3 regions of the Streptomyces sp. NPDC032721 genome follow, and region 2 is predicted to be linked to each of the others. Evidence: riboswitches for the same ligand, from Rfam matches in the RefSeq annotation. Region 2 holds a riboswitch; each other region holds the start of a gene.
What was found. Region 2 has a riboswitch for cyclic di-AMP ahead of ACZ5PB_RS00460 (M23 family metallopeptidase). Riboswitches for the same ligand answer to the same signal wherever they lie in the genome.

Region 1 (7,069 bases), on a different contig from region 2:
TGCTGATCTTCCTGTTCCGCAGACGGCACTTCACGGGGATCGTCGACGGCGTCGTCATCGCGGGCTTCACCGCGACCGGCTTCGCCTTCACCGAGAACATCCTCTATCTGGGCAATGCCTTCGGCGAGGACCAGGCGTACGGCTTCTCCGGTCTCGGCTCGGTGACCGCGGGCACCTTCTTCGTCCGGGTGATCATGTCGCCGTTCGCGCACCCGCTGTTCACGGTGCTGACCGGCATCGGCTTCGGCCTGGTCGCGCTCGCCCCCGCGCGCCGGGGCCGGGCCCGTGCCTGGGTGCGGATCCGCCGGATCGCGCTGCCTGTGCTGGGCCTGCTGCTCGCGATGGGCATGCACGCCCTGTGGAACGGATCGGCGTCCTTCGGCCCGCTCGGCTTCTACGCGGTGTACGGGCTGTTCATGGTGCCGGTGTTCGCGTTCCTGACCTGGCTGGCGATCTGGACCCGGCAGCGCGAACTGCGGCTGCTCGGCGCCGAGCTTCCCTCGTACGCCGCCGCCGGCTGGCTGGACCCGGCCGAGCCGCTCGCCCTGTCCTCGATGCGGGCCCGCTCGCTGGCGCAGGGGTACGCGGCCCGGTCGTACGGCCCGGCCGCCGCCCGCGCCGTCTCCGAGTACGAGGGGTTCGCCACCGCGCTCGCGTTCCTCCGCTACCGCGCGCGACGCGGCGTACCGACGCCGGGGGCCGCCGCCGAATTCACCGCCCGGGAGCGGGAGCTGCTGGAAGAGCTCTGGCGGCGCAAGCGGATCGCGGGGCCCGCGCTGGTGTACGCGGCCCAGGTGACCGGGCGAATACGGATGCTGCCGCCGCCGTACCACCCGGCGTACGCGGCGGCGTACAACCCGTACAAGCGCTGAGGCGACCGACGCCTCCGTCCGGGCTGTCCTGAAACGCGAACCGGCAGCCCTGGCGTCGGGGGGTGAGCGCCAGGACTGCCGGAGTTCGGGAGTACGCGGGGGGGCGGAGCGTCAGGCCGTCAGACCGTCAGGCCCTTGTCGCGCAGCCAGGCCGCCGGGTCGATGCCGTCGCCGCCCGGGGTGTGCACCTCCAGGTGCAGGTGCGCGCCGGACACGTTGCCGGTGGCGCCGACGTTGCCGATGACCTCGCCGGTGGTGACCTTCTCGCCGGGCGAGACGTTCATCTGCGAGAGGTGGCAGTACCAGACCTCGGTGCCGTCGGAGAGCTCGATGACGATGCGGTAGCCGTAACTGCCGGAGTAGTTCGCGGACTTGACGGTCGCACCGTGCACGGCCTTGACCGGCGTACCGGCCCCAGCGGCGAAGTCGAGACCCGTGTGCTGCCCGGAGGACCACATCGAGCCGGACTGTCCGAAGGTGGCGCTGAGGTAGTACCCCGAGGTCGGCAGCGAGTAGCTGGCGGCCAGCTTGGCGAGCCGCTCGGCCTCGGCCTTCGCCGCTGCCTCCGCCCTGGCCTTCTCCTCGGCCTCGGCCTTCTCGCGGGCAGCCTTCTCGGCCTTGGCGTGGGCCTCGTCGCGCTGCTTCTTCGCCTCGGCGGCTGCGTCCTTGACCGCCTGGGCGCGGGCCGCCTCCTGGACCGCCTCGTCGGCGGCGGAGCGCTGCTGCTCGGCCTGCTGGAGGATGCGGGCGCGCAGGCTCTCGCCCGCCCCGGTCGGCTGCCCGGCAGCGGCACCCGTACCGGCACCGGCCTGGTCACCGGCGGCGGCCGGAGCAGCCGCCGGAGCCGCGGCTGCCATCAGCTCCTCGCCGGAACCCTCCTCGGAGCCGGAGTCGGACCCGGAGCCCGACACCAGGGCGCCGACACCCGGCAGGGACTTGGCGTCCGGCAGGGAGTCGGCGAGGGAGTCGAGCGACTCGGTGATCTGGTCGGGCAGGGATATGGAGACGGCGGGCTTGTCCTGCGCGGTGGCGATGCCACCGGCGCCGACGGCTGCGATCACGCCGACACCCAGCACGGTGGAGCTGCGGGCCAGGGAGCCGCGCTGCTTGGCCACCCGGTGCTTGCCGCGGACCGGAACGACGGAATCCTCGGTGGGGTTCCACTCCTCGGTCGACGCGGCGGGACCCTCGAAGTCCACGAATCCGGCGCGCTGCTGCGGGACCGTCTGCACGGCGGGCATCGTCGCGGTGGCGGCGGGACCACTCTCGTAGCCGCTGCTGTGACCGCTGCCGTAGCCGTTGTTGTCGTAGCCGCTGCCGTAGGAGGCGCCGTAAGCGTTGCCCTCCGGCCCGTCGGTGTCGTTCGGGACGCCGTACGCCCCGTACGAGAAAGCGGGGGCTGTGGGGGCTTCGGGGGCAGGCCTGTTGGACGCCACGGAGGCGCGCTCCTTTCCTTCCTTCTCGCCTACCGGGTTAGCTGACGGGTTCGGAGCAGGAAGGTCTCCTACGAGCCAGGTTCGGCCCGATTCACCCCAATTGGTGGTTCCCCGGTTTCCTCACGGAATTCGGCGCACGCCGCACGGCGCCGTCTCTGACGACGGCTGGGACGACCGCGCTGCGTTATCGAACGTTAATAGACACACAAGTGGAATTCCAAGCCGTTCCTGTTGATCGTTAACGCAGCGCACGCACCGATGGCCAGGACATCACTCCCAAATGCCCATCAAGTAGGGCGACCCAAAGACCCCTTGACACCCCTTCGGCCACACCCGTTCCCGTGCGTGCAAACTCTCCACAACTGATAGATCGTCAATTGTTATGCGGAGCGCGCTCCTTCGCGCACGCCCCGTGACAACCCGTAGTCACCTCGGATCCGCGGCTCGGCAACTCCCACGGCCCGACAGCTCCGCAGCCGTCGGCCTCACGGCCGTTTCACGATCTCCACGGTCCGCCGCCTCTCCGGCTGCCCCTCCCCCGGCCGCCCCACCGCGAGCAGCGCCATGTCGTCCGTCTGCTTGCCGCCCGTGTGCACCCGTACGTCACTCGTCACCGCCTCCAGCACGGCCTCCGGGCCGGAGAAGAGCGAGCGCCGCAGCCGCAGGGCCGGGTCGTAGAAGACCCCTTCGGCGTTCCGCGCCTCGGAGAGCCCGTCCGTGTAGAAGAGCAGCGTCGACCCGCCGGGGAACGCGAACTCCCGGGCCCGGTCCGGCCAGTTCCCCAGGTCCCCCATCCCCAGCGGCAGCGCGAACTCCTCCGGCGTCAGTACCTCCACCTCGCCGTCGGCGAACAGCAGCAGCGGCTCGGGGTGCCCCCGGTTCACCAGGCGTACGACGCCCTCGCCGCGCGGGATCTCGGCGAGCACCGCCGTCGTGAACCCCTCCATCGCGTCCAGCCCGTCCCGCCGCGTGCCCTCGCGCGCCAGCGCCCGCTCCAGCCGCTGCGCGACGCCCTCCAGCGTGCTCTCCGTCTCGGCCACCTCCCGGAACGCGCCCACCACCACGGCGACCGCCTCGACGGCCTCAAGTCCCTTGCCCCGTACGTCACCCACGACCAGCCGCACCCCGTGGGGCGTGTCCTGCACCGCGAAGAGGTCGCCGCCGATGAACGCGTCCGCCTCGGCGGCCTCGTAACGCGCCGCGATCTGGAGCCCGCCGATGCGCTCCGGCGGTGTGGGTACGACGGCCCGCTGGGCGGCCTCGGCGATGACGCGGACCGACGCGAGCCGCCGGTCGCCACGGCGTACGACCCTGTTGATGAAGACGGCCAGCGCACCCACCGTCATCACCGTCACCAGCTCGGTCACCGACAGCACCACCAGCAACGAGTCGTCACGGATGCGCAGCCCCGTCACCGCCAGTGCGGACGCGATCACCGTCAGCACGGTGGCGGCCAGCCCGAAGAAGGGGGCGGCGACCAGCGGGGCCGCCGCGAAGAGCGGGGACGCGGTGAAGCCGGGCGGAGTGAGCGTGTCGAAGACGACCCCACCGACGACCATCAGCGCCGGCAGCGCCCGTACGAACCGCCTGCTCTTGCGGCCCTTCTGCCCGGAGGGGTCCACCCCGCCCACGACCTCGTCGATCCCGCGCCCGTACCCCGCCACCGTCTGCTCTCCTGCCCAGGTCCGCACCGGGTGCGGACGGTACCGCTCCCCACACAGGCTTGCCGGAGCCGCGCCGCAGGGCGAATCGGCATCGGCCATGTGGGGGACGGCCCGCGCCGCACTCCGTACTTCCGTACTCCGTCTCCGGAAACGCCTGAGGCCCGGAACTCAATCGAGTTCCGGGCCTCAGACCTACTGCTACTTCTTCAGTAGCGGGGACAGGATTTGAACCTGCGACCTCTGGGTTATGAGCCCAGCGAGCTACCGAGCTGCTCCACCCCGCGTCGGTGAACACAACCCTACGCCATCCGAGCAGCTCCCCCGACCACTTTTCCGACCACCTCCCCGACCCCCTCTCCGATCACCTCACCGACCACCCCTCCGATCACCGCCCGCCGAAGGCCCCCACGTTCTCCCGCACCCACTGCCGATAGCTGCGCGCCGGCCGGCCGAGCAGGCTCTCGGTGGTGTCGGCGATCTTCGCGGGGCCGTCCTGCGCGGCCTCCCACAGGTCGAGCAGCGCGCCCACGAGCCGCTCCGGCATGTACTGCCCCATCTGCGCCGCGGCCTCGGCGCGGCCGATCTGCTCGACGGTGACCTCGCGCCCGGTCTCCTCGGCGACGACGGCCAGTTGCTCGCGGAAGGACAGCGACTCGGCGCCGGTCAGCTCGACCGCCCGGCCCGCGACGGCACCTCCGGTCAGCGCGTCGACGGCGATGTCGGTGATGTCCGAGGGATGGATGGGCGCGATCTGCGCGTCCGGGTACGCGAGGGCCACCGGCAGCGACTGCCCGATGGGGTGGCTCCAGCCGAGGGAGTTGCTCGCGAAGGCGTCCGGGCGCAGGAAGGTGTGCGGCAGCGCCGATGCGGCGAGCGCGCGCTCGACCTCAAGGTGGTGGGCCGCGATCGGATGGGTCTCGGCATCGGGCGCAAGCACGGCGGACGTGGACAGCAGCACGACGTGCTCGACACCGGCCGCCTCGGCGGCCGTGATCAGCTCGTGGATCCCGGCGGGCTCGGGATAGAGGAACACCTGCCGTACGCCGTCCAGCGCGGCGCCAAAGGTCTCGGGCCGCCCGAGAGGCATCTCAACGGCCTCCACCCCCTTCGGAACGACCAGCTCGGCGGGCCGGGCACTGGCCGCACGCACAGGAAGGCCGCTTTCGGCAGCGAGCCGCCCGACGACACCCTGGGCGACCTTGCCCCGAGCCCCAGTAACAAGAAAAGACACAACAAACCCCAATCCACTGACCACTAACCGATGACCACTGCCACATACATGCTTCCATGCACGCACTTGCATCTCAACACATATATGCGGCACGCACCGAGCTTGCGTACGATGCGGCCATGAAGAAGCACGAAGGGGCCGACGCCGACGACCTGCTGAACGCCGTCGGCCCGGCGTTCGGGAAACTGCGGCGGTCCTCGCTCCTGGAGGTCGCGAACCCGATCTCGCAGAAGGACCTGAGCCGGACCCTGGTCCTCAACATCGTGCTGGAGTCCGAGCAGCAGCCCGCGGCGGCCGACGACCCGGCGGACCCCGCGACCGGCCCGGCCCCCCGCGAGATCACCGTCGGCGCCGTCGCCTCGTACCTGAGCGTGGACCCCTCCGTGGCGAGCCGGATGGTGTCCGACTGCATCGCGGCCGGCTATCTGATCCGCGCCGCCTCCCAGCAGGACGGCCGCCGCACGGTCCTGCACCTCAGCCCCGAGGGCCGCGACCTGATGGCCCGCTTCCGCCGCCACCAGCGCGACGCCTACGAGCAGATCACCGCCACCTGGTCCGAGCACGACCGCCTGGAACTCGCCCGGCTGATGGTGCGTTACGTGGCTGACCAGAACGCGCTCACAGCACGCCACCAGAACCACGGTCGCCGCTCACCCCAAGTGTGATTCCCAACTCGGCCGCAACAGAGGCGCGTTCCTGGCGCAGCTGGGCACCGTAGCGTCGTCGCCATGAGACTCCGACGGGGCCCAATACCCGGCCCGGCCACCGCCGGCCTGCCGCAACAGCGCCGTGGCGGGCGGAGCCTGACGGTCACGGACCGTGGTGCCACCGGCCAGTCACAGGCACCCCCTCGCGCGCAGCGGGCGGGGATCCCCCCACAGCACCAGGGCCTGCTGCTGACGCTGTTGTGCTTCCTCCTCTGTCTCGGCCTGGGGTTACAGTCCTGGACGGCGTTGCGGGCGACGGGATTCGACCTCGGGATCTTCGACCAGGCGATCCGGGCGTACTCCCACTTCGAACTGCCCAGATCGCCGATCAAGAACGTGCACCACGAGTTCCCGCCGGGCTTTTCCCTCCTGGGCGACCACTTCTCCCCCGTACTCGCCCTGCTGGCCCCGCTCTACTGGCTGTGGGACGACCCCCGCATGCTCATCCTCGCCCAGGCCGGGCTGTTCGCCGCCGGAGTGCCCTTGGTGCGCAGAATCGCCGAGCACTGCTTCACGGACGCCGCACCGTCCGTCGTTCGGCGGGCAGCCGGCGGGGCCGGACTGGTGTACGCGCTGGGCTGGCCGCTGCTGAACGCCTCGTACACCACCTTCCACGAGGTGGCCTTCGCGGTGCCCCTCACACTGCTGATGCTCGAACGGGGCCTGGCGCACCGCTATGCCGCAGCGGCCCTGTGGGCGGTCCTGCTGTGCGCGGTCAAGGAGGACATGGGGCTGGTGGCCGGGGCGTTCGGGCTCCTGCTGGCGGTACGCGCCCACCGGTCGCGGGACCGCGTGGGCAGGGTGGCCGGACTCGCGGTGATGGTGGCGGGGCCGCTGATCTCCGCCGTGGTGATCGTCTGGTTCCTGCCTGCGATGGGCAGTCCGTCCGGCTACTACTGGTCGTACGGGCGTATCGGATCGGATCCGGGCGACGCGTTGCTCCGCGTGCTCACGCAACCGTGGGTGGTGGCGCAGGTCGCCTTCACCCCGTTCATCAAAGTGACCATGCTGGCCTGGGTGCTGGGCACGCTGGCCTTCCTCCCCTTGGGGTCACCCACTCTCCTCCTCGCGGTGCCGTTGCTCGCGGAAAGGGTGCTCTCCGACAATCCCAACCACTGGCCGGTGATCAACCACTACGACGCCTTCCTGTGGCCCGTCC
Region 2 (7,069 bases):
GAAGCCGGTGGTGACCATGACCGTGCCGACGGCGTTGGTCAGGTCGGCGACGGCCTTCTCGAACCGTTCGGCCACGTCGTCGGGGTCGGTGCCGGGCCGGATGATGTCGTTGCCGCCCGCACAGAAGCTGACCAGGTCGGGGGCGAGTTCCCTGGCCCTGGGGACCTGGTCGGCCACGATCTGGTCGAGGAGTTTGCCCCGTACGGCAAGGTTCGCGTAACGGAAGGTGTGCTCGGGTACCCGGTCGTCCAGGAGGACGGCCAGCCGGTCGGCCCAGCCGAGGTACGCGCCGTCGGGCCCGGGGTCGCCGACCCCTTCGGTGAAGCTGTCCCCGATCGCCGCGTACGACCCGATGGTGCCTGCGCTGAATGATCTCGAATCGTCTGCCACGTCGACACATCCTTCACTTCCGCAAGTGACCTACGCCACCGTAGGGAGGGGGTGACGGAGGGTGAGATATGCCACCGGTCAAGATTCATTCAACCCGGAATACGCAGGGGGGCCTCGCGCCGCACGCGTTCCGCCCCCGTACCGGGCCGGTACGGGGGCGGAACGAAGGGGTGGCGGGCACGGGGCCGTACGGGTCAGTGCCCGTGCGACGGCCGGTGCGTCGGCCCGTACGCCGGCCCGTGCGTCAGAGCGAGACGCCCTTCTGGCGCAGGTAGCTCAGCGGGTCGACGTCCGAGCCGTAGCCGGGGCCGGTGCGGATCTCGAAGTGCAGGTGCGGCCCGGTGGAGTTGCCGGTGGAGCCGGAGTAGCCGATCTGCTGGCCGCCGGAGACGCTCTGGCCGGAGCGCACGTTCAGGGCGGACAGGTGGGCGTACTGCGAGTAGTGGCCGTCGTTGTGCCGGATGACGACCTCGTTGCCGTACGCGCCGCCCCATCCGGCGGAGACGACGGTGCCCGCGCCGACGGCCTTGACCGAGGTGCCGGAGGAGGCCCGGAAGTCGACGCCGGTGTGGTAACCGCTGGACCAGCTGCCGCCGGAGGCGCGGTACGAGGTGGAGACGCCGGACGGCACGGGCGCGGTGAAGCCGCTGCGCGAGCCCGAACCGCTGGACTGCCCACGGGGCTCGGTGCGCGACTCGGTGCGCTGCTCGGCCCGCTGTTCCTTGCGCTTCTCCGTACGCTGCTGGCGCTGCTCGGCCCGCTGCTCCTTGCGCTTCTCGGTGCGCTCGACGGCCTTGCGCTCGACGGGCGCGGACTTCTGTCCCGCACCGGCGGCCGGGGCGGCCGCGCCGCCGGGGGCCTTCGCGCCGATCGAGAGCTTCATGCCGGGGAGGATCAGCGACGGGTCGCCGCCGACCACGGTCCGGTTGTCCTCGTAGAGCTTCTGCCAGCCGCCGCGCACCTTCTCGGCCGCGGCGATCTTGGAGAGGTGGTCGCCGGTGACCACGGAGTACGTACGGGTGGCCTGGCGCGCGGAGTCGGCCTTGGGCGCGGACGCCGGGGCTGCCTTCGGGGCGGCCTCGGGCGCCGCCGTGCGCTGCTGCGGAATCTGGATCTGGGGGGCCTGCTGGGCCACGGACCGGGCCGCCTGGCCCGGTGCGGCGGCGGGGGCAGCTGCCGGTTCGGCGGCCTGCGCGCCGGTGGCGCCGATCAGCGGGAGGGCCAGTGCCGCACCGCCCGTACCGGCGGCGACGAAACCGCGGGTGAGCGAGGAACTGGGCTTCGGTCGGCGGTGCTTACCCTTTGCAGGCATGACGGATTCCTCTCCGGCGCCTGCGAGGTGAGCTGTCGGGTTCGGGCTGGAGATGCCCGGTCGCGCTCTCGTCGAGCGCGGCTTCACCCCAAGCCGTTCCGGTCGACTCGCGTCTTCCGGTGCCGGCGTACTACCTGGGTCCCCCGCTCCTGCCACACGAAGAAATATGGGTGCGGATGGCCGGGCGGTGGCAGGATTCGGCGGTCCACCCGGGTTGACGGTGAACGTAAGCGAGTGGAGGCCGCCGGAACAAGCCGTTCCCTTCTTCTCCTTCCCGCGAGCACCTCATCTCCATGATTTTCACGTCGCCCCACAACTGCCCCGCTGCCCGTTTTCCGTACCTGGCCTGCCATTTGACGCCTCGGCAGCAGGGGCGCCACGGCTCCCTATGATCCTGCTCACTCCGCACCCGGACCTCGCCCACGCAAAAGCCTCAGCATTCACCAAAGCACTCAATTCGGTCGGACGACGCCGGTCCGTCCGGCCCCCGAAGCCCTCAAGTGCCGCACAAATCCCCATTAGTTGCCCGAGGTATCCATGTCGGGCCATGTCGTATCGTCGAAACGCGCCCTCGTCGGCCATCGCGACCGGCGACACCGAACGACCCTTGAGGAGCACTCGTGACCCAGCAGGTGCCGCAGGTCCCCGCCCCGTCGTCGTCCGCCGATGCGGAGCCCGAGCTCGCCGGGGTACGGAACTTCCGTGACGTGGGCGGCCTGCCGACCGACGACGGGCGGCTGACCCGGTACGGACGGCTGTTCCGCAGCGGCCACCTGGCGCACGCCACCGGCCCCGACACCGAGTTCTTCAACTCCCTGGGCCTGCACACGATCTTCGACTTCCGCAACGCCGCCGACCAGAAGCTGGAAGGCCCGGACGTCGCGCTCACCGGCGTGCGGAACGTGAACATACCGCTCAGCGACCCGGCCGACGGGACGGAGTTCTGGCGGATGGTGCGCGACGGGAGCATGGACCAGCTGCGGGAGATCCTCGACGACGGCAAGGCCGCCCGCCGGATGACCGAGTCGTACCGCCGGATGATCGAGGAGCGGACCGCCGAGCACAGCCGGGTGCTGCACGCGCTCGCCGAGGACAGCGTCCCCGCACTGATGCACTGCGCGGCGGGCAAGGACCGCGCGGGTCTGGCCATCGCGGTGACGCTGCTCGCGGTGGGGGTCCGGCGGGAGGCGATCACCGCCGACTACCTCAAGTCGAACGACCCGCACCGCCGCTACAAGGTCCGCCGCAGCAGCACGTCCCCCGAGGCGATGAACGACGAGGTGATGGGCCTGCTCGCGCCGCTCTTCGACGCCCGCGTGGAATACCTCGACGCGGCGTTCACCGGCATCGAGGAGATCTGGGGCGACACGGAGACGTACCTGACCCAGGGCCTGCGCCTCTCCCCCGCCACCCGTGAGGCGCTGCGCGAGCGCCTCACCTCGTGACCCCTCGCGCTCAGCCCTCGCCGCCCAGCGTGAAGAGCAGGTAGATGAAGGCCGCGAAGACGTGCCCGACGGCGACATAGAGGAAGACCCGGAGGACCAGGCCGCGCGGGGCCCGGTCCTCCACGAAGCCGAGCACCCCGGTCGACCGGCCGGCACCGTCGTTCCAGTCGGCCTTCTTGCCGTCACCGGCCGTCTCGGAGCGGGCCATCTCGTCGGCGGCCCTGGCGATCGCGGCCATCGCGGCGTTCTGTGACTCGGTGAGCTCCGCCATCTCATGACTCCTGGGGCAGGCAGAGACCGGCAGCGGTGCTCTGCATCAGTGTGTGGACGAAAAGCAGCTCGGCCCCGCCCGGGTTCACCGCGGTGATCCGGTGCGGCGTGAGCGAGTCGAAGTGGGCACTGTCGCCCGCGTCCAGGAGGTGGACGCTCTCCCCCAGGACCAGCCGCAGCCGCCCTTCCAGGACGTACAGCCATTCCTCCCCGGGATGGACCCGCACCAGATCCTGCTGCGCCGCGTGCGGAACGTGCACCCGCAGCGCCTGCATGGCCCGTCCGGAACCGCCCGCCTGCCGGTACGTCCAGCCGTCGGCCTCGCGCGCGCTCATGTCGCCCGCCCGCAGGACGGCGTCGCGCTCGCCGGTGGTCTCCCCCAGTACGTCGGAAACGGTCGTACCGTAGATACGTGCGAGGGCCAGCAGCATCGGCAGCGACGGCTGGCGCTGTCCGGTCTCCAGCCGGGAGAGGTGCGCGGGGGAGAGTCCCGCGCGGCGGGCCGCGGCCTCCAGCGTGAAACCGCTGTTGCGGCGGAGTTCCCGCAGGTGGGGGGCGACCGAAGGCAGCTCGTCGGCACTTCCGCCGGAGCCGTCGGCCGCCTCTTCGAGGCGTGGCGTCATACCTACATTGGGCCAGACGGATTGCCTCAGAGGCAAATCACTTGCCTCTGAGGCAAAAAGTCACCGGTTGAGGACCGCCTGCTTCACCAGCGTCCTGCTGAAGTCCCACATCAGGCCCCCGCCGGTGTGCGCGTCGTCCATCACCGCGGTGAAGGCCGCGACGAAGCGGTCGACCTCCGCCTCCCCCACCGTCAGCGGCGGAATCAGCTTGATCACTTCGAGGTGGTCGCCGGAGACCTGGGTGAGGATCCGGTGCTTCTGCAGCAGCGGTACGACGACCATCTGCGCGAAGAGCCCCTTGCGCGCGGCCTGCAGCATGGTCCACCGGCCGCGCAGCTTGAGCGACTGTGGGCGGCCGAACTCGATACCGATCATGAGTCCGCGTCCGCGCACGTCGTGCAGCAGCTCGTACCTGCCGATCAGCTCGGAGAGCCGCGCCTTGAGCAGGTCGCCGGTCCGCCGGGCGTTGGCGACGACGTTCTCGTCCTCCATCACGGCGAGGACCGCGAGCCCGGCCGCCATGGCCTGGGCGTTCGACCCGAAGCTGGCGGAGTGGACCAGCACCCGGTCCATCGACGAGTACACCTTCTTGAAGATCCAGTCCTTGCCGAGCGTCGCCCCGACGGGTACGTAGCCGCCGGAGAGCGCCTTGGCGACGCAGACCAGGTCGGGCTCCACCCCGTCCTCGTGCTGGTACGCGTAGAAGTCCCCGGTCCTCCCGAGCCCGGTCTGCACCTCGTCGGCGATCAGGAGTGCCTTGTGCCGGTGCAGCAGCTCCTGGGCGGCGCGCAGGAATCCGGGCGGGCTCTCGTGCACCCCCTTGCCCTGGATCGGCTCGACGACGAAACCGGCCACGTCGCCGCGGAGCAACTCCCGTTCCAGCGCGGCCAGATCACCCATCTCGATCGCGGTGTCGGGCAGCAGCGGCGCGAACCCGTCCCTGAACCCGCTCTCGCCGTTGACCGACAGGGATCCGGTGGTCAGCCCGTGGAAGGCGTGCGAGCAGTACAGGACGCGCGGTTTGCCGGTGGCGTACCTGGCGAACTTGAGCGCGGTCTCGACCGCCTCGGTGCCGCTGTTGCCGAAGAACACCCGGTCCAGGTGCGGGCTGTGCGCGAGGAGCTTCTCCGCGAGCAGCCCGGGCAGCGGCTGGCAGTCGAAGCGGGTCAGGTCCGCGAGCGACGCGTCGAGCACGTCGTGCAGTGCCTTGCGGACGACCGGGTGGTGCCTGCCGAGGCCCATCACCCCGAACCCGGCCAGCATGTCGAGGTAGTCGTTGCCCTCGGCGTCCCAGAAATACGCGCCCTCGGCCCGCTCGTAGACCCGGTCGAAGCCGATGGTGTGCAGCATGCGCGGCAGCTGGTGGTTGAGATACCGCGTGTGCAGCTCGTACCGCTCGCCGCCGCGCGCGGCCAGCAGCCCGGCCAGGTCGAAGCCCTTGGGCGCGTCCTCGGTCATCCCTCAACTCTCCTTCGTCAGGTGCTCAGTTCGAGTTCGGCGGGGCCAGTGCGGCACCGATCCGCCCGGCGATCTCCACGGGCGTGAGCCCGATGTCGGCCAGCACCTCGCTGCGTTTGGCGTGCGCGAGGAACTGCTCGGGAATCCCGAAGGTCCGCAGCGGCACGTCGACGGCCGCCTCCCGCAACGCCTGCCCTACGGCCGAACCGACGCCACTGGCAAGGGAGTTGTCCTCGACCACCGCGACCAGGGAGTGCAGCGCGGCGAGCGGCGGCAGCGCCGGGTCCACGGGCTTGACCCAGCGCGGGTCCACGACCGTGCACCGTACGCCCCGCTCCTTCAGCAGCTCCGCGGTCTGCAGGCAGACGCCCGCGAGCGCCCCCACGGACACCAGGAGCACCTCGGGATCCTCGTCCCTGTGCAGTACGTCGAGTCCGCCGACCCGGCCGAGGGCCGGGTACTCGGGTCCCACCGACTCCTTGGGGAAGCGCACCACGGTCGGCGCGTCGTCCACCGCCACCGCTTCCCGGAGCTGGGCCCGCAGTTGTGCGGCGTCGCGCGGGGCGGCGATCCGCAGCCCGGGCACGACCTGGAGGATCGACATGTCCCACATGCCGTTGTGCGAGGCCCCGTCGGCGCCGGTCACCCCGGCCCGGTCCAGGACGAAGGTGACGCCGCACTTGTGCAGTGCCACGTCCATCAGCACCTGGTCGAAGGCCCGGTTGAGGAAGGTCGCGTACACCGCGAAGACGGGGTGCAGCCCGCCGGTGGCGAGGCCGGCCGCCGACACCGCGCCGTGCTGCTCGGCGATCCCGACGTCCCAGACCCGCTCGGGGAACGCCTCGGCGAACCTGGTCAGCCCGACCGGGTGCAGCATCGCCGCCGTGAGCGCCACGACGTCCGGCCGCTCGGCCCCGACCTTGACCATCTCGTCCCCGAACACCGAGGTCCAGGAGGGCCCGCTGGACGGGGCGAGGGGCTCGCAGGTCAGCGGGTCCATCGCGCCGACCGCGTGGAACCGGTCCGCCTCGTCCTGCTCCGCGAAGGCGTACCCGCGCCCCTTCTGCGTCAGACAGTGCACCAGTACGGGCCCGTGGAAGCGCCTGGCCCTGCGCAGCGCGGACTCCACGGCGGCCACGTCGTGTCCGTCGATCGGTCCGACGTACTTGAGTCCCAGGTCCTCGAACATGCCCTGGGGGGCGAAGGCGTCCTTGAAGCCCTTCTTGGCGCCGTGCAGCGATTCGTACAGCGGCTTGCCGACGACGGGCATCCGCTGGACGAGTTCCTTGCCCCAGGCCAGGAACCGCTCGTAGCCGTCGGTGGTGCGCAGGGTGGCGAGGTGGTTGGCGAGGCCGCCGATGGTGGGTGCGTAGGAGCGCTCGTTGTCGTTGACGACGATGATCAGCGGGCGGTCCTTGGCGGCGGCGATGTTGTTGAGCGCCTCCCAGGCCATGCCGCCGGTGAGCGCGCCGTCGCCGATGACGGCGACGACGTGGTCGGGCCTGCCCAGTACCTGGTTGGCCTTGGCGAGGCCGTCGGCCCAGCCGAGCACCGTGGAGGCGTGGCTGTTC
Region 3 (7,069 bases), on a different contig from region 2:
CGATGTCCACGACCAGGTACTCCTGACCGCTGCCGGCCAGCTCCTTGGTGGCACCGGTGAAGGAGAACTCGGCCTCCTGGTCCCCGGTGATCACCTCGGGCTCGACGCCCAGGATCTCCAGCACCCCGCTGACGAACTCGTCGCGGTTCTCCGCGTCGCGGGACGCGGAGGTCGCCACGAAGCGGACCTTCTCGGCCCCGAGCGACTTGATGATCTCCGCGTACTCGCGGCAGGCGGCGAAGGTGCGCTCCAGCGCCTCCGGGGCCAGGCGCCCGGTCCGGTCCACGCCCTGGCCGAGCCGGACGATGGTCATCCGCCGGTCCAGGTCGACGAGTTCACCCGTCGCCGGGTCGGCGTCGGCGACCAGCAGGCGGATGGAGTTCGTACCGCAGTCGATGGCGGCGACCCGGGTCACTTGGCGGCCTCCGCGTCCGCGCAGGGCGTCACGCACGCGCCCTTGGCCCACCACTCGGGCAGCAGCGCGAGGGCCTCGTCGCCGAACGGGTTCACGCCGGGTCCTGCGACCAGCGAGTGGCCCACCAGCACGTGCAGGCACTTCACCCGGTCGGGCATCCCGCCGGCGCTCGGGAAGCCCACCAGCTCCTCGATGGCGTCGCGCCGCTTGAGGTAGTCCTCGTGCGCGGCCCGGTAGGTGTCCGCCAGCTCGGGGTCGGTGGCGAGCCGCGCCTGCATCTCCTTCATCAGGCCGGAGCCCTCAAGGGTGCCGATCGCGCCCGTCGCCCTGGGACAGGTCATGTAGTACAGCGTGGGAAACGGCGTGCCGTCCTCCAGCCGAGGGGCCGTCTCGACCACGTCCGGGTTGCCGCAGGGGCAGCGGTGCGCGATGGCGCGCAGCCCGCGCGGCGGGCGGCCCAGCTGGAGCTTGAACGCCTCGATGTCCCTCTCGGTGGGCTCGGTGCGGGGCGTGGTCGGGGGCGGGGTGTCCATGCGTGCCTTCTGTCGTGTGTCTGCGAGGTTCTACGGGTTCTGCTGCTGCCCCCGAGGGGCCGGGGAGGTCCGTACGGGTGCGGGTGGGTGCGTGCCGGGCCCGGTTACGGCTCCTGCCGGTCGGCCTCGTCGACGCCGCCCCACACGTTCGAGTACCAGGGCTGGTCGGCCGCGTCGCCCTCGCCGGGGCGGCGGGTGGCGCCGCCCGCCTCGGGGTCGTACACCGTGAAGCCGGTCTCGCCGGGCTTCACGTAGTGAAGGTGCTCGCGGGAGAGCCGCACGATGTACGCGTCGTCCTGGAGCCTGGCCTTGGCGTCGCGCAGCTGCTCGACCCGGCGCTCGGCCTCGTTCTTGGCCTGCTCGGTCTCGGCGATCTCGGTGCGCTGGGAGAAGTACTGCCGTATCGGGTACGCGAGGGCGACCACCAGCGTGCACATCACCAGGACCAGCAGGGCCGCCCGGCCGGTGAGCCGGGAGCGGCGGGCCTGACGGCGGGTCTGGGAGCGGTAGACCCGGGCGGCGGTCTGCTCGCCGAGCAGCCGCAGCCTGGTCGTCGTGGAGAACCGGTCCTTGCCTGCCACTTGCCGCCTCCCCGTCACGCGCCTACGTCCCCGGACACGGTACGGGACCGTGGCCGGGGACGTAGGGACGACTGGCCTGCCGGCCGGGGCTACGAGGAGCGATCAGCTCTGGAGGTGATCGCTCCTCGACTGGTTCAGCCTCGACTGGTCCGGCCTTGACTGGTTCAGCCCTTGAAGCGGGGGAACGCCGAGCGGCCGGCGTACACCGCGGCGTCGTCGAGGATCTCCTCGATGCGCAGCAGCTGGTTGTACTTGGCGACGCGGTCCGAGCGGGCCGGGGCGCCGGTCTTGATCTGGCCGCAGTTCACCGCGACCGCGAGGTCGGCGATGGTGACGTCCTCGGTCTCGCCGCTGCGGTGGCTCATCATGCACTTGAAGCCGTTGCGCTGGGCGAGCTCGACGGCGTCCAGCGTCTCGGTGAGCGAGCCGATCTGGTTGACCTTGACGAGCAGGGCGTTCGCGGAGTTCTCCTCGATGCCGCGGGCCAGGCGCTCCGGGTTGGTGACGAAGAGGTCGTCGCCGACGATCTGGACCTTGGAGCCCAGCTTGCCGGTGAGGACCGCCCAGCCCGCCCAGTCGTCCTCGTACAGCGGGTCCTCGATGGAGACCATCGGGTACGCGGAGACGAGCTCCTCGTAGTACTCGGTCATCTCGGCGGCCGAGCGGGACTTGCCCTCGAACTCGTACTTGCCGTCCTTGTAGAACTCGGAGGCGGCGACGTCGAGCGCGAGCGCGATCTGCTCGCCGGGGATGTAACCGGCCTGCTTGATGGCCTCGACGATGAGGTCGAGCGCGGCGCGGTTGGACTCCAGGTTCGGGGCGAAGCCGCCCTCGTCACCGAGGCCGGTGGACAGGCCCTTGGTCTTCAGCACCTTCTTGAGGGTGTGGTAGACCTCGGCACCCCAGCGAAGGGCCTCGGAGAAGGACTCCGCGCCGATCGGGGCGATCATGAACTCCTGGATGTCGACGTTGGAGTCGGCGTGCGACCCACCGTTGAGGATGTTCATCATCGGGACGGGCAGCAGGTGCGCGTTCGGACCGCCGAGGTAGCGGAACAGCGGCAGGTCGCTGGCCTCGGACGCGGCGTGCGCGACGGCGAGGGAGACGCCCAGGATGGCGTTGGCGCCCAGCGAGCCCTTGTTCTCGGTGGCGTCGAGGTCGAACATCGCCTGGTCGATCAGGCGCTGCTCGGTCGCGTCGTAGCCGACGAGCTCCGGGCCGATCTGCTCGATGACGGCGAGGACGGCCTTCTCGACACCCTTGCCCATGTAGCGGTTGGGGTCACCGTCACGAAGCTCGATGGCTTCGAAGGCACCGGTGGAGGCGCCGGACGGGACAGCAGCACGACCCGTGCTGCCGTCGTCGAGGCCGACCTCGACCTCGACCGTGGGGTTGCCTCGGGAGTCCAGGATTTCCCGGGCTACGACGACGTCGATGGACGGCACGAGCATCTCCTTATGGGATGTGACGCTTGGGGAGGCGCCGCTGGGGGCGCACGGTGCAGGGTCGCTTTCGGCCTTGCGACAAGAGCCTAACCGGACCGGAGCCATCGGCCAGCCGATCGACCGTCCCGTGGGACGAAAAGATGCCCGAATGCCTGTAATACAGGACGAAGGACCTACTGACTTCTCACTGTCCGTGATCCCTGCGTTCACCTTTTGTACGTAAGGCGTGCGTACCCCTGCGTATCGGTGGACGTAAAAGACCCCGGCCGGGCGCGTACGGGGGGAAGTCGCGCCTGGCCGGGGTCCGGCATGGGGGTCGGCGGGGGTGGGCCGCCGCCCCCACGGGGGTCAGCTCAGGTGGAGCTGCTGACCCGGGTAGATGAGGTCGGCGTTGGAAACGACGTCCTCATTCAGGTCTGCGAGGTGCTGCCAGCCGCCCTTGACGCCCTTGGCCTCGGCGATCTTCGAGAGAGTGTCGCCGGACTTGACCCTGTACTCGCCGTCACCCTTCTTGATCTGGCCGCCGGCCTTGGACTCGACCTTGGGGACCTCGACCTTGGGGGCCTGGCGGGTCTCGCTGCGGGAAGCGGGCGCCTCTTCGCGCTTCTTCTCCACCTTCGGGGCGGACTGCTTGGCGGAGCCCGAGCCGGTGCTGACGCCCGGGTCGACACCGTCGTTGCTCAGGTTGCCGGCGCCCGCGCAGGCCCAGGCACCCGGGCCCTGCATGTCGAGCAGCTTCTCGGCGGTGGCTATCTGCTGGCCCTTGGAGGCCTGGTCGGCGCGCGGGGCGTACTGGGTGCCGCCCGCGGCGGCCCAGGAGGACTGCGAGAACTGCAGACCGCCGTAGTAGCCGTTGCCGGTGTTGATGGACCAGTTGCCGCCCGACTCGCACTGGGCGACGGCGTCCCAGGTGTCGACGGAGGCGGCGGAGGCCGTGGAGGCCCCCATCAGCGGGGCGGCTACCGCGACACCGGCGACGCCGGCGTAGGCGGCGACGCGGGTGGCCTTGGACGGACGGCGGTGCTTGCCCTTGCTGAAAAGCGACATGGATATCTCCTCACCGACGCCTTCGAGGTGAGCTGTCGGGTTCGGGCTGTGAGTTCGCCCGGTCGCTTTCCCGGTCCGCATCCGTCATGACTGCGTTCCGCTCGGCGACTTCACCCCTAGCCGTTTCCGTACGTCTCTCAACGTCCGGGCCCGGCACTTACCTTGGGTCCCCCGCTCCTGCCTACGGCGCTTTACGCGACGACTGCTCCCGGGCCCCGTCGGCAGGATTCGGCGTGACGGGTACCGGTGCTCACCGGTGGCGAGCGAGGACGACCGTAAACACAGGAGTCCCCGATGTTCAAAGAGGCACATCGGGGACATCTCACCCCTCCTTGCCCTCCTCCAACCCTCGTTTACGCAGGTCAGAAGGGGCGCAGCAGGAGCTCCCGGCAGCGACACGCCAGTTGGGGCGAAGAGACTCATGTCTCACTCGCGCAGAACCGGACATTCACCCCTGAACTACCCGTGTTTTGTGACGGTTTCCGGGTTGCCGGGTGGCTATTTCTCGCCCAGTTCGAGGTGCTGGCCAGGGCGGATGAGGTCCGGGTCGTCGCCCAGCTCGGTCCGGTTGGCCTCGTAGAGCGCCGGCCACCCGCCGGGCAGCTTCGCCTCGTCGGCGATGTGCCAGAGGTTGTCACCGGGACGCACGGTGTACGTGTCCTCGACGACGGGCCCCGCAGGGGACTTGCCGCCCCCTCGGGAGGCGTGCCGTCCGGACTCGCGGTCGTCCGTCGCGGGCGGGGCGGTGGGGTCGGTGGCGGGGCCCTCGGAGGGGCTCGCCGAACCGTCCGTACCGGGAAGGGAGTTCTCGGGGGCGGGGGTGCCCCGGTGCTTGCCGCTGCCGTTGCCGTCGCCCCGGGCGGCGTCGCCGCCGGCGGAGGCGGTGGGGTCGGGGGCGGGGGTGCCGGGGGCGGGGGTGCTCGGGAGGGGCGTGCCGGGGAGGGGCGTGCTCGGAATGGTGCCGGGCACCGAGGGGTCGGCGCTCGGGTCGGTGCCGGGGGTGGCGGCCGGGTCGGTGCCGGTGGCCGGGTCGGTGCTCGGGGTGGCGCCCGTGCCCGCGTCGGCGCCCGTGCTCGGCGACACGCTGGTGCTGGGGGTCGGCTGGACCGGCTGGGCCGGCTCGATGGGCTTGGCCGGGATGGTCGACTGCGCGGGGCCGGTCGACTCGTCCGGCCGCGCGCTCTGCCCGCCGTCCGGCGTGCCGGGTCGCGCGGACCCCGCCGCGGGTGCGGACGGGTCCTTGGACCCCGTACCGGGATCGGCGGCGTCCACCCCGCCGGAACCCGACCCTCCGCCGGAAGCGGAACCGGAGCCGGCCCCACCGCCCGGCGCGAGCCCGGATATGACGGCACAACTGGGCCACGCCTGCGGCCCTTCGGCCGCCAGCACCTTGTCCGCGATCCTGATCTGCTGCGAACGACTGGCGAGGTCGGGACGCGACGCGTACGCGCCGCCCCCGTACTGGTCCCACTTCTCCTGCGAGAACTGGAGCCCGCCGTAGTACCCGTTGCCCAGGTCGGCGCTCCACATGCCGCCGCTCTCGCACTCGGCGACCCGGTCCCAGGTCCCCGCCTCGGCCGCTCCCGCGCTGGTCGCCCCGAGGAGCGGAATCGCGATTGCGGATCCGGTCACCCCGGCCGCGACGATGAGAGCGGGTGCCTGACGCGGACGACGGTGCCGACCGTTCCCGGTACGCATGCGATTGCCTTTCAGCTGACGATGACTCGGCTTCCGGCCGTAACTGCCGAGTCGCGTGTGAAGGTAGCGGCACTCGAACACCCGTCACAAGTCAATGCAGTGCAGATAACGCGAAGGTCACATTGCTGACGGAGTGTCAACTGGACGGCCCGCCGCCGATTACTCCTGCCTTACGGAATATGCCGCCCCGCCCCGGCGGACCGGCTCGGCGGGCCCCTTGTGAGCACGCCCGGTAACGTCGTGGCGTGAACACGCCGCACCCCACTCCCGAACTCTTCACCTGGGAGTTCGCCACCGATCCGTATCCCTCGTACGCCTGGCTGCGGGAGAACTCACCCGTCCACCGGACCACTCTGCCCAGCGGGGTCGAGGCATGGCTGGTCACCCGGTACGCCGACGCTCGGCAGGCGCTCGCCGACCAGCGGCTGAGCAAGAATCCGGCACACCATGCCGAGGACGCGGCGGGCAAGAGCAAGACCGGTATCCCCGGGGAGCGCAGCGCCAATCTGATGACGCATCTCCTCAACATCGACCCGCCCGACCACACCCGGCTGCGGCGGCTCGTCTCGAAGGCGTTCACCCCGCGCCGGGTGGCGGAGTTCGCGCCCCGGGTGCAGGAGCTGGCCGACGACCTCCTGGACCGGTTCGCGGCAAAGGGCGAGGCCGATCTCATCCACGAGTACGCGTTCCCGCTGCCGATCTACGCCATCTGCGATCTGCTGGGCGTCCCCCGCGAGGACCAGGACGACTTCCGCGACTGGGCGGGCATGATGATCCGGCACGGCGGCGGCCCGAGGGGCGGGGTCGCCCGGTCGGTGAAGAAGATCCGCAACTACCTCGCCGAGTTGATCCACCGCAAGCGCGAGACGCTGGGGGACGACGACTCGGCGGACGACCTGATCTCCGGTCTGATCCGGGCCAGCGACCACGGTGAGCACCTCACCGAAGAAGAAGCCGTCGCGATGTGTTTCGTGCTTCTCTTCGCGGGTTTCGAGACCACGATCAATCTGGTCGGAAACGGGGCACTCGCCCTGATGAAGAACCCCGCTCAGAAGGCCCTTCTCCAGGAAAGCCTCGAACGCGGCGAAACCGCCCTTCTCGAAACGGGTATCGAGGAACTGCTCCGTTTCGACGGGCCGGTGGAAATGGCCACGTGGCGTTATGCGACGCAGCCGCTGGAAATCGGTGGCGTGCCGATCGCCGTCGGCGATCCGGTGCTGGTCGTACTGGCCGCCGCCGACCGCGACCCGGCGAAGTTCGACGGCCCGGACGTCCTCGACCTCGCCCGCAAGGACAACCCGCACCTGGGCTACGGCCACGGCATCCACTACTGCCTGGGCGCCCCGCTCG

Region 1: another riboswitch for cyclic di-AMP. It lies ahead of ACZ5PB_RS34930 (M23 family metallopeptidase); the one in region 2 lies ahead of ACZ5PB_RS00460 (M23 family metallopeptidase).
Region 3: another riboswitch for cyclic di-AMP. It lies ahead of ACZ5PB_RS16385 (transglycosylase family protein); the one in region 2 lies ahead of ACZ5PB_RS00460 (M23 family metallopeptidase).

Annotation. Positions count from the first base shown of each region.
Region 1 covers NZ_JBVIMX010000021.1:145,105-152,173, reverse strand. Annotated here, with positions in the region: gene ACZ5PB_RS34935 (PrsW family intramembrane metalloprotease) at 1-872, shown strand, start outside; gene ACZ5PB_RS34930 (M23 family metallopeptidase) at 992-2,308, opposite strand; cyclic di-AMP (ydaO/yuaA leader) riboswitch at 2,320-2,453, opposite strand; gene ACZ5PB_RS34925 (PP2C family protein-serine/threonine phosphatase) at 2,794-3,999, opposite strand; tRNA gene ACZ5PB_RS34920 (tRNA-Met) at 4,183-4,256, opposite strand; gene ACZ5PB_RS34915 (NAD(P)H-binding protein) at 4,358-5,203, opposite strand; gene ACZ5PB_RS34910 (MarR family winged helix-turn-helix transcriptional regulator) at 5,323-5,868, shown strand; gene ACZ5PB_RS34905 (DUF2079 domain-containing protein) at 5,932-7,069, shown strand, end outside.
Region 2 covers NZ_JBVIMX010000001.1:104,825-111,893, forward strand. Annotated here, with positions in the region: gene ACZ5PB_RS00455 (SGNH/GDSL hydrolase family protein) at 1-390, opposite strand, end outside; gene ACZ5PB_RS00460 (M23 family metallopeptidase) at 635-1,702, opposite strand; cyclic di-AMP (ydaO/yuaA leader) riboswitch at 1,707-1,885, opposite strand; gene ACZ5PB_RS00465 (tyrosine-protein phosphatase) at 2,323-3,147, shown strand; gene ACZ5PB_RS00470 (DUF6126 family protein) at 3,158-3,418, opposite strand; gene ACZ5PB_RS00475 (helix-turn-helix domain-containing protein) at 3,420-4,040, opposite strand; gene ACZ5PB_RS00480 (aspartate aminotransferase family protein) at 4,101-5,498, opposite strand; gene dxs (1-deoxy-D-xylulose-5-phosphate synthase) at 5,524-7,069, opposite strand, start outside.
Region 3 covers NZ_JBVIMX010000007.1:64,618-71,686, forward strand. Annotated here, with positions in the region: gene ACZ5PB_RS16365 (Ppx/GppA phosphatase family protein) at 1-415, opposite strand, end outside; gene ACZ5PB_RS16370 (DUF501 domain-containing protein) at 412-948, opposite strand; gene ACZ5PB_RS16375 (FtsB family cell division protein) at 1,053-1,529, opposite strand; gene eno (phosphopyruvate hydratase) at 1,694-2,980, opposite strand; gene ACZ5PB_RS16385 (transglycosylase family protein) at 3,323-4,021, opposite strand; cyclic di-AMP (ydaO/yuaA leader) riboswitch at 4,024-4,220, opposite strand; gene ACZ5PB_RS16390 (transglycosylase family protein) at 4,520-5,653, opposite strand; gene ACZ5PB_RS16395 (cytochrome P450 family protein) at 5,965-7,069, shown strand, end outside.